DNA from 4 places in the Bacillus silvicola genome. Region 4 is predicted to be linked to each of the others. Evidence: riboswitches for the same ligand, from Rfam matches in the RefSeq annotation. Region 4 holds a riboswitch; each other region holds the start of a gene.

Region 1 (3,169 bases), 900 kb from region 4:
AAGATGAATGTCACTTTAGAGATAGTCAAACCGTTCATGCTACATGGTTTGCAAAAGGGAAACAAAAGAAAATTGCAGTGTTAGGAAAGCGTATTTCAACGTCTTTATTCGGTACGATTGATGCAATCACTGGTAAATTTCTCTGTACAAAAGCAGAGTGCTGTAATGCTGAAACGTTTCAGCAATTTTTAACATATGTGTTAAAAGAATATAAAAATAAGCACGTTGTGCTTGTGTTAGATAACGCAAGGTATCATCATGCTAAGCTATTGAAATCTTTTTTGCGAGAAAATAACCGCCGTCTGACTTTGCTGTTTTTACCTCCATATTCCCCGAACTTAAATATGATTGAACGTGTATGGAAGGTAATGAAAGAAAATGTATTAGCAAATTGTTATCATGAAACGATGGATCATTTGATGGATTCAATCTATCAATTTATAGAATCTATTGATAAAAATCCTGAGGCAATCCTCAGTCGTATTCAACGTGCAGACATGTCGATTTTTTAAAGAGGACTTATATATCTCAGAAGGTTGAAATAATTTCATACTTTCCACCTCTTTTGAAAGTTGTTACAATTCTAGTGACAAATGATATAATCTTTCCAGTATTTTGTAAAGAAAAAAATTAAGAATGGGGCTGACAAAATGAAAGTCGCATGTATTCAAATGGATATTGTCTTTGGAGATGTAGAAAAAAATATTGAGAATGCTAAAAATAAAATAAGTGAAGCAATGAAAGAAAGACCCGATGTTATTGTCTTACCAGAACTGTGGACAACAGGATATGATTTAACTAGGCTTTCTGAAATTGCAGATAGGGATGGATTAGAAACGAAAGAAAAGCTGAAAGAGTGGTCGAAACAATATGGTGTACATATTGTCGGTGGTTCTATAGCGAAGCAAACAGATCAAGGTGTTACAAATACAATGTATGTTGTAACTAATAAAGGTCAGCTAGTCAATGAATATAGTAAAGTGCATTTATTTCAGCTCATGGATGAACATAAATATTTAATCGCTGGAAATAGTACAGGCGAATTTAAGTTAGATGATATAGAGTGCGCTGGTACAATTTGTTATGACATTCGTTTTCCGGAGTGGATGCGTGTTCATACTGCTAAAGGTGCAAAAGTTTTATTTGTTGTAGCAGAATGGCCATTAGTTCGTTTAGCACATTGGCGTTTGCTATTGCAAGCAAGAGCAGTTGAAAATCAATGTTATGTTGTTGCATGTAATAGGGCAGGAAAGGATCCGAATAATGAGTTTGCGGGTCATTCTTTAATTATCGATCCTTGGGGGGAAGTTGTTGTAGAAGCGAATGAAGAAGAATCAATTTTATTTGGAGAGCTTCATTTTGAGAAAATTAAAGAAGTACGCAAAGGAATTCCAGTTTTTGCAGATCGTCGTCCAGAATTATACAAATAAAATGTTGACAAGTGATTTTTATTCTTGGTATAGTCTTCAACATAAAGTTAAAAATTCAAAAAATTATACAACTCTTATCAAGAGCAGGTGGAGGGATTTGGCCCGATGAAGCCCAGCAACCGACCGTAATACCATTGTGAAATGGGGCGTTTATTTACGCCAAAAGGCACGGTGCTAATTCCAGCAGAAAGTAAAACTTTCTGGCAGATAAGAGGGGAGAAGATAAACTTCAAACCTCTTTCTTTGTGGAAAGGGGTTTTTCTATTTTAGAAAAACCTCTGAATAAAAAGGGGGAGAAGACGATGGGATATTATTCATTAACTGAAACGACAGCTATACAATATGCGAAAGAACACGGTTACTTTGAAAAGAAAGCAAATGTAGTTTGTCATGAAATTGGAGATGGAAATTTAAATTACGTGTTCAAATTAGAGGATGGAGAAAAGACGATTATATTAAAGCAAGCACTTCCATATGCAAAAGTAGTTGGTGAGAGCTGGCCATTGTCTATAAAAAGAGCGACGATTGAAAGTAAGGCATTACAAATTTTCGCGAAGTATGTACCGGAATACGTTCCAAAAGTATACAGTCATGATGAGGAGTTGGCAGTGACAGTAATAGAAGATTTATCAAGACTAACGATTACAAGAAAAGGATTAATAGATGGAGAAGAGTATCCTCTTTTATCCCAGCACATTGGTCGCTTTCTAGCACATGTTTTATTTTATACTTCAGATTTCGGTTTACAGTCAGAAGAGAAGAGGATACTAGAGGGTACATTTGTAAACCCAGACCTTAGCAAAATTACAGAAGATTTAGTGTTTACAGATCCGTTTAGTCATTATGATACGAATGATTATGAACCAGAGTTACAACTAGCGGTTGATGAGCTGTGGAGTGATAAAACTTTAAAATTAAAAGTAGCACAGTATAAGTATAAGTTTTTGACGAGAAAAGAGGCTCTCATACACGGAGATTTACATACTGGTAGTATATTTTCATCACCTTCTGAAACGAAAGTAATTGATCCAGAGTTTGCAACGTACGGTCCCTTTGGATTTGACATCGGTCAATTTATTGCAAATTTATTATTAAATGCTTTATCAAGAGAAGAAGAGCAGAGAAATGTACTATTTTTCCATATAGAGAAGACATGGAGTTATTTTGTAGAAGCTTTTACGAGGTTATGGATTGGAGAAGGTGTAGAAGCATATACGAAAGAAAAACAATGGTTACCAATTATTTTGCAAAATATCTTTACTGATGCTGTCGGATTTGCTGGATGTGAACTTATTCGTAGAACAATCGGCTTAGCTCATGTAGCAGATTTAGATGAAATAGCAAATAAAGAAAAAAGAATTCAAGCTAAGAAGCAAGCGTTATCCTTAGGCAAAGAACTAATAAAATATGAATCCAAGAACGCTGATATTCAACTGTTCCGAACACTATTCCAACAGACAGTTTCTGGAGGGGTAAAAGTATGAGTACAATTGTTACTATTCCGAGGTCTGTCAGTTGGAAAGGGGATGCTATTGCAGTATTAAATCAAACAAAGTTGCCGCATAGCACAGAATACAAAACATTAACGACGATTGAAGAGGTATGGAAAAGTATTGTCATGCTAGAAGTACGAGGAGCGCCTGCAATTGGAATTGTAGCTGCATTTGGTTTGGCGCTTGCATCCAAAAAATATAACACTGTACATATTGAAGAATTTCAAAAGAAGTTTAATAGAGATT
Region 2 (3,169 bases), on a different contig from region 4:
TATATTCACTTAATTCTTGTTTCTTTTTTTGTAAAAGAAGTTGGCGCATTTTAAACATCGTAGAGGAGCACAGGAAAATAGCGATTAGCTTTCCATATAGCTGGAACTCTAATCTCTCCTGTTTTACAAGACGATACTGGTCTATTTTGAAGAGTGATTTCCATGTTTTAAAAACAATCTCTATTTGCCAACGCAACGTATACAACTCATGTATTTGTTCCATCGGAACCCATTCCCAAGGTGTATTTGTCACATATACGTTTAATCCCGCTATCATTTTACTTTTCTCTGAGTATGTTCTATTTTGTGATTTTTCTTTCTCTGCTATCTTTTCTCGTCGTTTTTGAAGTTGCTTTTCTGTTAATCGATTAAAAATAACACGTGCAAACAGTTGTTGTTTATCTCCAATATAAGCATTTTTTAGTTCAAATGTTTCCCCGGATTGTAACTGTTTCAAAATCTGTTTCGCATTGATTTGTATGTATTCTGATTGTTTCTTAATAGCACCATTTTTAAAGTATTCTGGGTTTGGATTTTCCACATATATATTTGTGTTTAATTTTAAACGAGAAATATAGTATGTACCTCGTTGGTCCATTTGATCTAAGTCTTCCAATGAAAAATAGCCTAAATCACGTATACATAAATCTCCTGGTCTTAAGGTATCTAAACATTCTGTACCAAATGTTTAATTATTATTTTTCCCTGGTCCAACTTGAAAATTAAGAAATTGCCCACTATGCAAATCATATTCCAATTGAATTTTAATTCCAGCTGTTTGAGCGCATCCTCCAGAGCCTGGATATACATTCTCTAAAGTATTTGGTACTTGAAATACAGTAGCGTCTAGGATACGAATTCGTCCAAAATAGGAAAAAAGTTGATTAAAAATTTGAGTTTGTTCACATATTTTTTGTTGTAACAGTAAAGAAAAAATATGTTTTAAAAACAAAACTGCTGTAGCATTTAAACGTTTATTTAAGCCCTCAGGGCTAAGTAAAGTGCCTGTCGCTGCATGAAGCCTACTACATAATCGAACCAAGGAATCACTTGCCACCCGTTGACTAATCCAAATGCAAATAGCAGATAAGTCTGATCCAGAAAGCTTACGTTTTCGCTTTATAAATCCTATTTCTTTTGCAAGTTCTTCTAAGAATACAGGTGTAACATATCGTTGTAGTTCTTCTGCAAATGGTAGTAATTCATCTTGAATCGAGAGATTCATAAGAAAACATCATCCTTTCTCATTTAGCTTGTTTAGAAAGGATAACGTTTTTTGATATTTGAGGGTATTAAAATTTCCTGAGTTGATGGTTATGTATGGTGACCCCATAGGCAAAGAAGTAAGAAGATATTTAGAAGTGCATCAAATTTTGAGGAAGTGCTTGTGAACCCTATCATAAATAAATGAGGTTTTGTATGTTCGATTTTTAAATAATACCCAAGAAGGAGTGGGTTGCAGTTATGGTAATACTCTATTTTTTTGTATTTCTATAATAGGTAAAATTTCAAAAAAACAGAATTATCTTGACAGTTATTGAATGGATTGATAAGGTTATAAAAAAATATTTCTTATCCAGAGAGGTGGAGGGACTGGCCTTATGAAACCTCAGCAACAGGTCTGCTTAAGTAGACACTGTGCTAATTCCAGCGGGTGATAATCCTGATAGATGAGAGCTTCCGTTTTTATTTGTCAGTAGCGCCCTCTTTTTTAGAGTGCGTTTTTGTTTTTTCTGGATAGTAACTAAAGGAGAGTAGAAATGGAGAACAAAAATGGGCAAGAATTTCAAAGGAAAATGCAAGCACGTCATTTAGTCATGCTATCACTTGGTGGGGTGATTGGAACTGGCTTATTCTTAAGCCCGGGTTACACTATTCAACAAGCTGGCCCGTTTGGAACAATTCTATCCTATCTGATTGGTGCGCTAGTGGTTTATCTAGTTATGCTATGTTTAGGAGAGCTTTCCGTACATATGCCTGAAACGGGCGCATTTCATAGTTATGCAGTTAAATACATTGGACCGGGTACAGGGTATACAGTAGCCTGGTTGTATTGGTTAACTTGGACTGTTGCTTTAGGTTCTGAATTTACAGCCGCAGGATTACTTATGAAGCGATGGTTTCCATCGATTGATGTTTGGGTATGGAGTGCTCTTTTTGCCATTTTGATCTTTGTATTAAATGTCCTGACTGTTAAATTTTTCGCCGAATCCGAATTTTGGTTTTCATCGATAAAGGTTATAGCTATTGTGATTTTTATTGTTTTAGGAGTAGCGGCAATGCTAGGGTTTCTTCCGATGACTCATTCAAAAGCAGCACCATTCTTTTCTAATTTTACAAGTGGAGGTTTATTTCCTCATGGTGCTACGGCCATTATAATGACCATGCTTGCGGTTAATTTTGCTTTTTCGGGAACAGAATTAATAGGCATTGCAGCTGGAGAAACAGCGAACCCTGAAAAAATGATACCGAAGGCCATTCGAACTACTCTGTGGAGATTGATCATCTTTTTTGTAGGAACGATTGTTGTTTTATCTGCGTTATTGCCTATTTCCGATGCAGGGGTATTAGAGAGCCCTTTTGTTGCAGTTCTAGAACGAATTGGGGTGCCATATTCAGCTGACATAATGAATTTCGTTATCTTAACAGCCATTTTATCTGCGGCAAACTCAGGCCTTTATGCCTCTTCTAGAATGCTTTGGTCGCTTGCTAATAAGAATACGATATCCCCGATTTTTGGAAAAATGACGAAGCAAGGTGTTCCAATCAACGCCGTCATTTTCAGCATGGTGGGTGGAGCTTTGGCTTTGCTCTCAAGTATTGTGGCACCAGATACTATCTATATCGTACTTGTTTCCATTTCCGGTCTAGCAGTAGTTGTAGTTTGGATGAGTATTAGTGCTTCCCAGTTCCTATTTCGCAGACAATTTTTGAAAGAAGGAAATTCTGAAAAGGACTTGATTTATCGCACACCACTATATCCATTAGTACCAATTGCTTCTTTTATCCTTTGTCTGGCATCGTGTATTGGAATTGCATTCGATCCAACACAGAGAATTGCCTTATATTGCGGCATACCGTTTATTTTGTTTTGCTATGGAAGTTATTATCTAACAAAAAATCTAAAAAAGAGGGGCGTAGATTATGTCGAACAAAATCAACCCAATTG
Region 3 (3,169 bases), on a different contig from region 4:
CGACTAGCGCTGCTTCTAAATCTGCAATAATATCAGAAACATCTTCTATACCAACCGATAAACGAATTAAATCAGATGTAACACCAGCTAAACGCTGATTTTCTGCACTTAATTGTCTGTGCGTCGTACTAGCAGGGTGTATGACGCAAGTTCTTGCATCAGCTACATGCGTTACGAGCGTTGCCAGTTTTACATTTGCGATAAATTCTTTTGCTGCTTCTAATCCGCCTTTAATACCGAATGTTAAAACTCCACTAGCACCCTTTTTCAAATACTTTTGTGCTAATGAGTAATTTTCATTACTATCTAATCCTGGATAATTCACCCACTCAATACGATCATGATTAGCAAGCCACTTAGCAACAGCGAGAGCATTTTCGCTATGGCGCTCCATTCGTAAATGCAATGTTTCCAGGCCAATATTGCTAATATATGCATTGAATGGGCTCATACAGTTTCCATAGTCTCTTAATAACTGAACGCGTGCTTTCACAATATAGGCTGCTGCTCCAAAATTTTGAACATAGCTTACACCGTGATAACTCGGATCTGGTTCAACAAGCTCAGGATATTTTCCATTTGTCCAATCAAAGTTTCCTCCGTCAATAACAATGCCGCCTAAAGAGCTTGCATGACCATCGATATATTTCGTCGTTGAATGAACGATAATGTTTGCCCCATGTTCAAACGCCTGGCATAAATAAGGCGTCGCTAATGTATTATCAACGATAAAAGGTATTTCTAATTCTTTTGCTGCCGCTGAAAGTTCTTTGAAATTCAAAACGTTCATTGCTGGATTTCCTAGCGATTCTGCATAAACGAGTTTTGTCTTATCATTAGCAAGTGCCGCAATTTCATCTGCTGTTAAATTTGGATTAAAGAACGTAACATCAATGCCAAGCTTACGTAAACTTACTCCAAATAAATTAAATGTTCCCCCATAAACTGTTGAAGAACAAAGAAGATGGTCTCCACTACTACAAATATTTAAAACTGCTAGCATAATGGCCGCCTGCCCAGAAGCTGTCGCAACAGCCCCTACACCGCCTTCTAAATCTGATAACTTTTGCTCAAATGCAGCTAAAGTAGGATTTCCAATACGCGTATAGATATAGCCTTCTGCCTCTAAATTAAATAGTGCCGCTAAATCATCTGAAGTATCGTATTTATACGTTGTACTTTGATAAAGTGGCAAAACACGCGGTTCACCATTCTTTGGCGTATAGCCACCTTGCACACAAATTGTTCCTTTTCCCCATGATTCTCCCATCTCTCATTCTCCTTTCTTTTATCCCGCTACTTGCGGACAGTAAGACTCCCGCCTCAAAATTCAGCGAATGCGAGGAAGTTAGGTAGGAGATAACTGCCCGATTGGTGAAGGCTAATAATCAGTGAGGGAGGGACAAAACCCCCACTGATTAAAGTTTCACTTTATGCAAAATAAAAAACTGCCCCTTTCCTGAAAACAAGAAAGGAGCAGTTTGAAAACACGCTCTAAAGGCTCTTTCTTATCTCTCAGGATTATTACCTGCAGGATTTGGCACAATTCCGCTATACGGCTGTTGCCAAGGTTTCGTCGGGCCTGTCCCTCCACCTTTTCTTGATAAGACTATGCAATTACCGTTGATTTTATAGCAATAATTTCCTGATGTCAATCGGTTTTTCTGAATGTTCTAAATTAAACGCAAGAACTTTAATATAAACAACAAAAGAAATATATTCCATATTCATTTAAAAAAGACCTTTTAAAAACCTCGATCAATATATAGAATTAAATAAGTAGTTTAAGCGTATAGGTTCAAGATTCTCATGAGACTTCAATATATTGAATAAGCCAACCTCTCAAAAAGATACTATATATATTCAATTCATTTCACACTAGCATATTTAATCCTTTCTACATTAAAACTTACATAACGGAGGTATAACATGACAAATAAAAAAGACATGCACTATATACTCGTCCTATATGGCATTCTTTTAGGCTCTATAGTAGGGGCTACAGTTTGGTTATTTTTAGTTACGCTAAATATCGGAATCCACTTTATTTGGGGATATTTACCTAACGTTTTCTCCTCTCCCCCTTATTACACTCTTTGTGTAACAATCATCGGCGGTATCCTCGTTGGTTTAACACAAAAATACTTCGGTACATATCCACGTCTTATGCCAGAAGTAATGGGTGAATATAAAAAAACAGGTAGAATTGAATACCGTTTTGTACATAAAGCTACTTTAACTGCGCTTATCGTTTTAATATTTGGAGCTAGTCTAGGTCCAGAGGCCGCACTTGTTGGAATTATCGGTGGACTTTGTACATGGGTAGGGGATCGCTTTAACTTCGCTTTAAAGGGAATGAACGAACTAACAGAAGTTGGAATTGGTGCTACTTTAAGTGTAATTTTTAATGCACCATTATTCGGTTATTTAGCTCCGAATGAAAATGAGGGTGAACAAATTAATGGGTTTTCTAAAAGAAAAAAAGCAATTGTATATTTAACTACTACTTTTGCTGGTTTTTCCGTTTATTTATTGCTTAGTAAACTTGATAATCGTGGATCTTTTATTGTTGATTTTGGGGAAGGATCTCTTTCAATCAATGAATGGATCGCCTTTCTCCCTCTTGCTTGTATCGGTGCTATCGTTGGTTTCCTTTATTTCAAAGTAGAATTTACATTAGAGAAAATTATCCATCCTTTCCGCGAATACAAACTAACACTTGGAATTATAGGTGGGGTTTTATTAGGAATTGCGGGGACTTTCCTCCCATACACATTATTTTCTGGAGAACATCAATTGAAAGATTTAGTTGTTGAATGGAGCAATTTATCTTTTTGGGTATTACTTCTTTCAGGAGTTTTAAAATTATGTATTACTGCCGTTTGTTTAAATACAGGTTGGCGCGGTGGACATATCTTCCCAATTATATTTGCTGGATCAAGTATCGGATTCGCGATGGCTTCCATTCTTCCTATAGATCCAATCGCATCTGTGGCCATCGTAACAACAGCAATCTCAAGCTATGCGTTACGAAAGCCAATAGCTATAACCTTGTTATTACTTATGTTTTTCCCGCTCAATTTACTATTACCAATGCTTGGAGCGGCAGCGATTGGTAATGCATTTCCACTTCCTAAAAACAACGAAGCTACAAACGAATAAAAATAGG
Region 4 (3,169 bases):
AACATGAGCATATACGAAATCATGAAACATTACTAGCATCGAAGTTGGTTGAAACGACGAACGGATCTTGGGGAGAAGAAAGACTTTATTTAGAAGAGACACGACAAGATCTTCGTGAAAAGATTTTATCATATAAAGCGACTTCTGCTGATAAGAAGCGTATACAAGAGATAGAAAGTGATCTTCGAAAGCAAAAAGCGAAAATTAAAGAAGTAGAAAAAGAATATATTGAAAATGCGAAAGTAATCGGTGCGACTTTATCAAAATGTGCAATTGATGCGCTTATTTATGATCGCACATTTGATTTAGTTGTCGTAGATGAAGTAAGTATGGCCTATGTCCCGCAAATTGCATTAGCAGCTTCACTTGGAAAACGTATCGTCGTTTGCGGTGACTTTTTACAGTTACCTCCGATCGCAATGGCGAACCATGAACTCGTTCGAAAATGGCTCGGCGAAGATATGTTTTATCATGCCGGGATTGTTGATACTGTAAATAAATCAGAAGCACATCCCAACCTTTTTATGTTGCAGGAACAAAGACGTATGCATGCAGACATATCGAAGTTTACGAACTCATTTATTTATAAAAATAGAGTGTACGATCATCCATCTGTTTCAGAGCGTAAAGAACTTGCGCAACTACAACCGTTCGCAAATGAAGCGAGTGTTTTATTTGATACGAGCTTAATGGGAGCATTTTCGTTAAAAGATGCTGCTTCTGGTTCGCGTTTTAATATTATGTCTGGTTTAGTGGCAATGCAAATGATGCTAATTGGACTGTTAGACGGTGTTCAATCAATTGGTGTAGTTACACCGTACCGAGCACAGTCCCGCTTTTTATCAACATGTATTAGAGAAATGTTACAGAGAACGAAATATCAAAACATACCAGTATTAGCGGCAACAGTTCATAAGTTTCAAGGTTCTGAAAGAGATATGATGATCTTTGATACGGTTGATAGTTATCCGCAGGAACGTCCTGGTGTGTTATTCTTTGATCATAAAAACCATCGCCTCGTCAATGTAGCAGTAACGAGAGCGAGAGGGAAATTCATTCAATTATCGGATTGCCATTATATGCGTAAAAACCTTTCGAGAAAACAAGCGTTATCACAATTAACTGCACATATAGAACGTCACGGTGATGTGTATGATCGAACGACATCAAGACAATTGTGGGAGCGAAAAATTTCGAAACGTTTACGCTGGTTTATGGAAATGAATCTTGAAGAGCCGAAAGGGTTATTAAAAGATATTCTAGCGGCAAAACGAAAAATTATCATTTCACTTCCAAGTACAAGACAAGTGGATAAACGAGTATGGCAAGCGTTAATGCGTACAAATGCGCAAATAACAGTGTATAGTGACGGACCAGTTCCATTAAAAAATGTAAAGTTACAAAGGCAAAACAAAGCGTTCCCGTTTATAGTAATTGATGATGAAATCTTTTGGGCAGGGGCACCTCTCACATCTCAAATGATGTTTGAAGGTAGTACGGAATTTCCGTACATATGTGCAAGACTGCAAGCACCGGAGACAATTGGTGTATTAAAAGGATTTTTAGATATTCGGTAAATTCGGATAGGAATTCCTTGACTTTTATTCGGAATGAATTTAGAATGAAAATAATTTAATATAATTTTATGAAAATTCTTATCACGAGAGGTTGAGGGACTGGCCCTATGACACCTCGGCAGCGGATTCTTTATGAATACTGTGCCAATTCCAGCAAGGTAACTTGAAAGATAAGAAAGAAGCTCATTTTGAATGTATATTTCAAAGCCTCTTTCTATCTTTTAGAAAGAGGCTTTTTTACGTGAAAATAAAAGGAGGAAGAAAAATGGGAGCGACAGGAGTAACGTCACAAAGAAAAACGATTGAAGAGAGTATAGAAAGAAATAAGGAAAAGTACATAGAAACAAGTCATGATATTCATGCGAATCCGGAGATTGGTAACCAAGAGTTTTACGCATCAAGAATGTTAAGTTTATTACTAGGTAGTGCAGGATTCCAACTGCAGCACAATATAGCGGGACATGAAACAGGTTTTATCGCACGAAAAAGTTCAGGAAAACAAGGGCCAGTTATCGCATTTTTAGCTGAGTATGATGCTTTACCGGGGCTCGGTCATGCGTGTGGTCACAATTTAATTGGCACAATTAGTGTTGCAGCAGCAATTGCTTTATCAGAAACACTTGAAGAAATCGGCGGAGAAGTTGTCGTGTTTGGAACACCAGCAGAGGAAGGCGGACCAAATGGTAGCGCAAAATCGAGTTATGTAAAAGCTGGTTTATTTAATAATATTGATGCAGCACTTATGATCCATCCAAGCGGAAAAACAGCAACAACAAGTCCCTCACTAGCAGTCGATCCACTTGATTTTCATTTTTACGGTAAAACAGCTCATGCAGCAGCCTCACCAGAAGAAGGGATTAACGCATTAGATGCGATTATCCAGCTGTATAACAGTATTAACGCACTTCGCCAACAATTGCCGTCAGATGTGAGAATTCATGGTGTTATTACAGAGGGCGGAAAAGCACCTAACATTATTCCTGACTACGCCGCAGCAAGGTTCTTCATTCGTGCAGCAACGCGAAAAAGATGTGCGGAAGTAACAGAAAAAGTAAAAAATATCGCACAAGGAGCAGCGTTAGCAACAGGTACGAAAGTGAAAATTCATCAATTCCAAAATGAAATCGATGAATTACTCGTAACAAAAACATTTAATGACGTCGTAGCCGAAGAACTAGAACTACAAGGTGAAGACGTAAATCGTAAAGAAAGAATTGGAATCGGCTCAACAGACGCAGGAAACGTAAGCCAAGTCGTACCGACAATACATCCATACATTAAAATCGGACCAGATGATTTAATTGCACATACGAATGAATTTAGAGAAGCAGCACGTTCAGAACTCGGAGATAAAGCGCTAATTACATCCGCAAAAGCACTTGCAAATACGGCGTATCGATTAATTACGGAAGAAGGGCTGTTAGAGAAGGTGAAGGAAGAGTTTAAGGAAGCGCAGAGGAATCAGGGATAAGGGGAATTTATTCAACGAGGAATCTAATTAATAAGCAGAAATGTAAAAAAGAACATTGGAAAATCAATGTTCTTTTTTGTTTACTAATCATTGATTTTGTTGGTTTCTCTCATAAAGGAAA

What was found. A riboswitch is a leader RNA that binds a small molecule or an ion and turns the genes downstream of it on or off. The one in region 4 is predicted to bind S-adenosylmethionine.
Region 1: another riboswitch for S-adenosylmethionine. It lies ahead of mtnK (S-methyl-5-thioribose kinase); the one in region 4 lies ahead of ACP6L7_RS12420 (M20 family metallopeptidase).
Region 2: another riboswitch for S-adenosylmethionine. It lies ahead of mmuP (S-methylmethionine permease); the one in region 4 lies ahead of ACP6L7_RS12420 (M20 family metallopeptidase).
Region 3: another riboswitch for S-adenosylmethionine. It lies ahead of ACP6L7_RS28910 (bifunctional O-acetylhomoserine aminocarboxypropyltransferase/cysteine synthase); the one in region 4 lies ahead of ACP6L7_RS12420 (M20 family metallopeptidase).

Annotation. Positions count from the first base shown of each region.
Region 1 is NZ_JBNGVC010000012.1:1,001,045-1,004,213, reverse strand. It holds gene ACP6L7_RS17035 (IS630 family transposase) at 1-512, shown strand, start outside; gene ACP6L7_RS17030 (carbon-nitrogen family hydrolase) at 651-1,430, shown strand; SAM riboswitch class I at 1,502-1,644, shown strand; gene mtnK (S-methyl-5-thioribose kinase) at 1,733-2,914, shown strand; gene mtnA (S-methyl-5-thioribose-1-phosphate isomerase) at 2,911-3,169, shown strand, end outside.
Region 2 is NZ_JBNGVC010000017.1:23,116-26,284, reverse strand. It holds partial or broken gene ACP6L7_RS31605 (IS4 family transposase) at 1-1,225, opposite strand, end outside; SAM riboswitch class I at 1,570-1,677, shown strand; gene mmuP (S-methylmethionine permease) at 1,761-3,169, shown strand, end outside; gene mmuM (homocysteine S-methyltransferase) at 3,145-3,169, shown strand, end outside.
Region 3 is NZ_JBNGVC010000013.1:1,312,640-1,315,808, reverse strand. It holds gene ACP6L7_RS28910 (bifunctional O-acetylhomoserine aminocarboxypropyltransferase/cysteine synthase) at 1-1,270, opposite strand, end outside; SAM riboswitch class I at 1,506-1,610, opposite strand; gene ACP6L7_RS28905 (chloride channel protein) at 1,930-3,162, shown strand.
Region 4 is NZ_JBNGVC010000012.1:106,021-109,189, reverse strand. It holds gene ACP6L7_RS12425 (AAA domain-containing protein) at 1-1,577, shown strand, start outside; SAM riboswitch class I at 1,653-1,754, shown strand; gene ACP6L7_RS12420 (M20 family metallopeptidase) at 1,843-3,048, shown strand.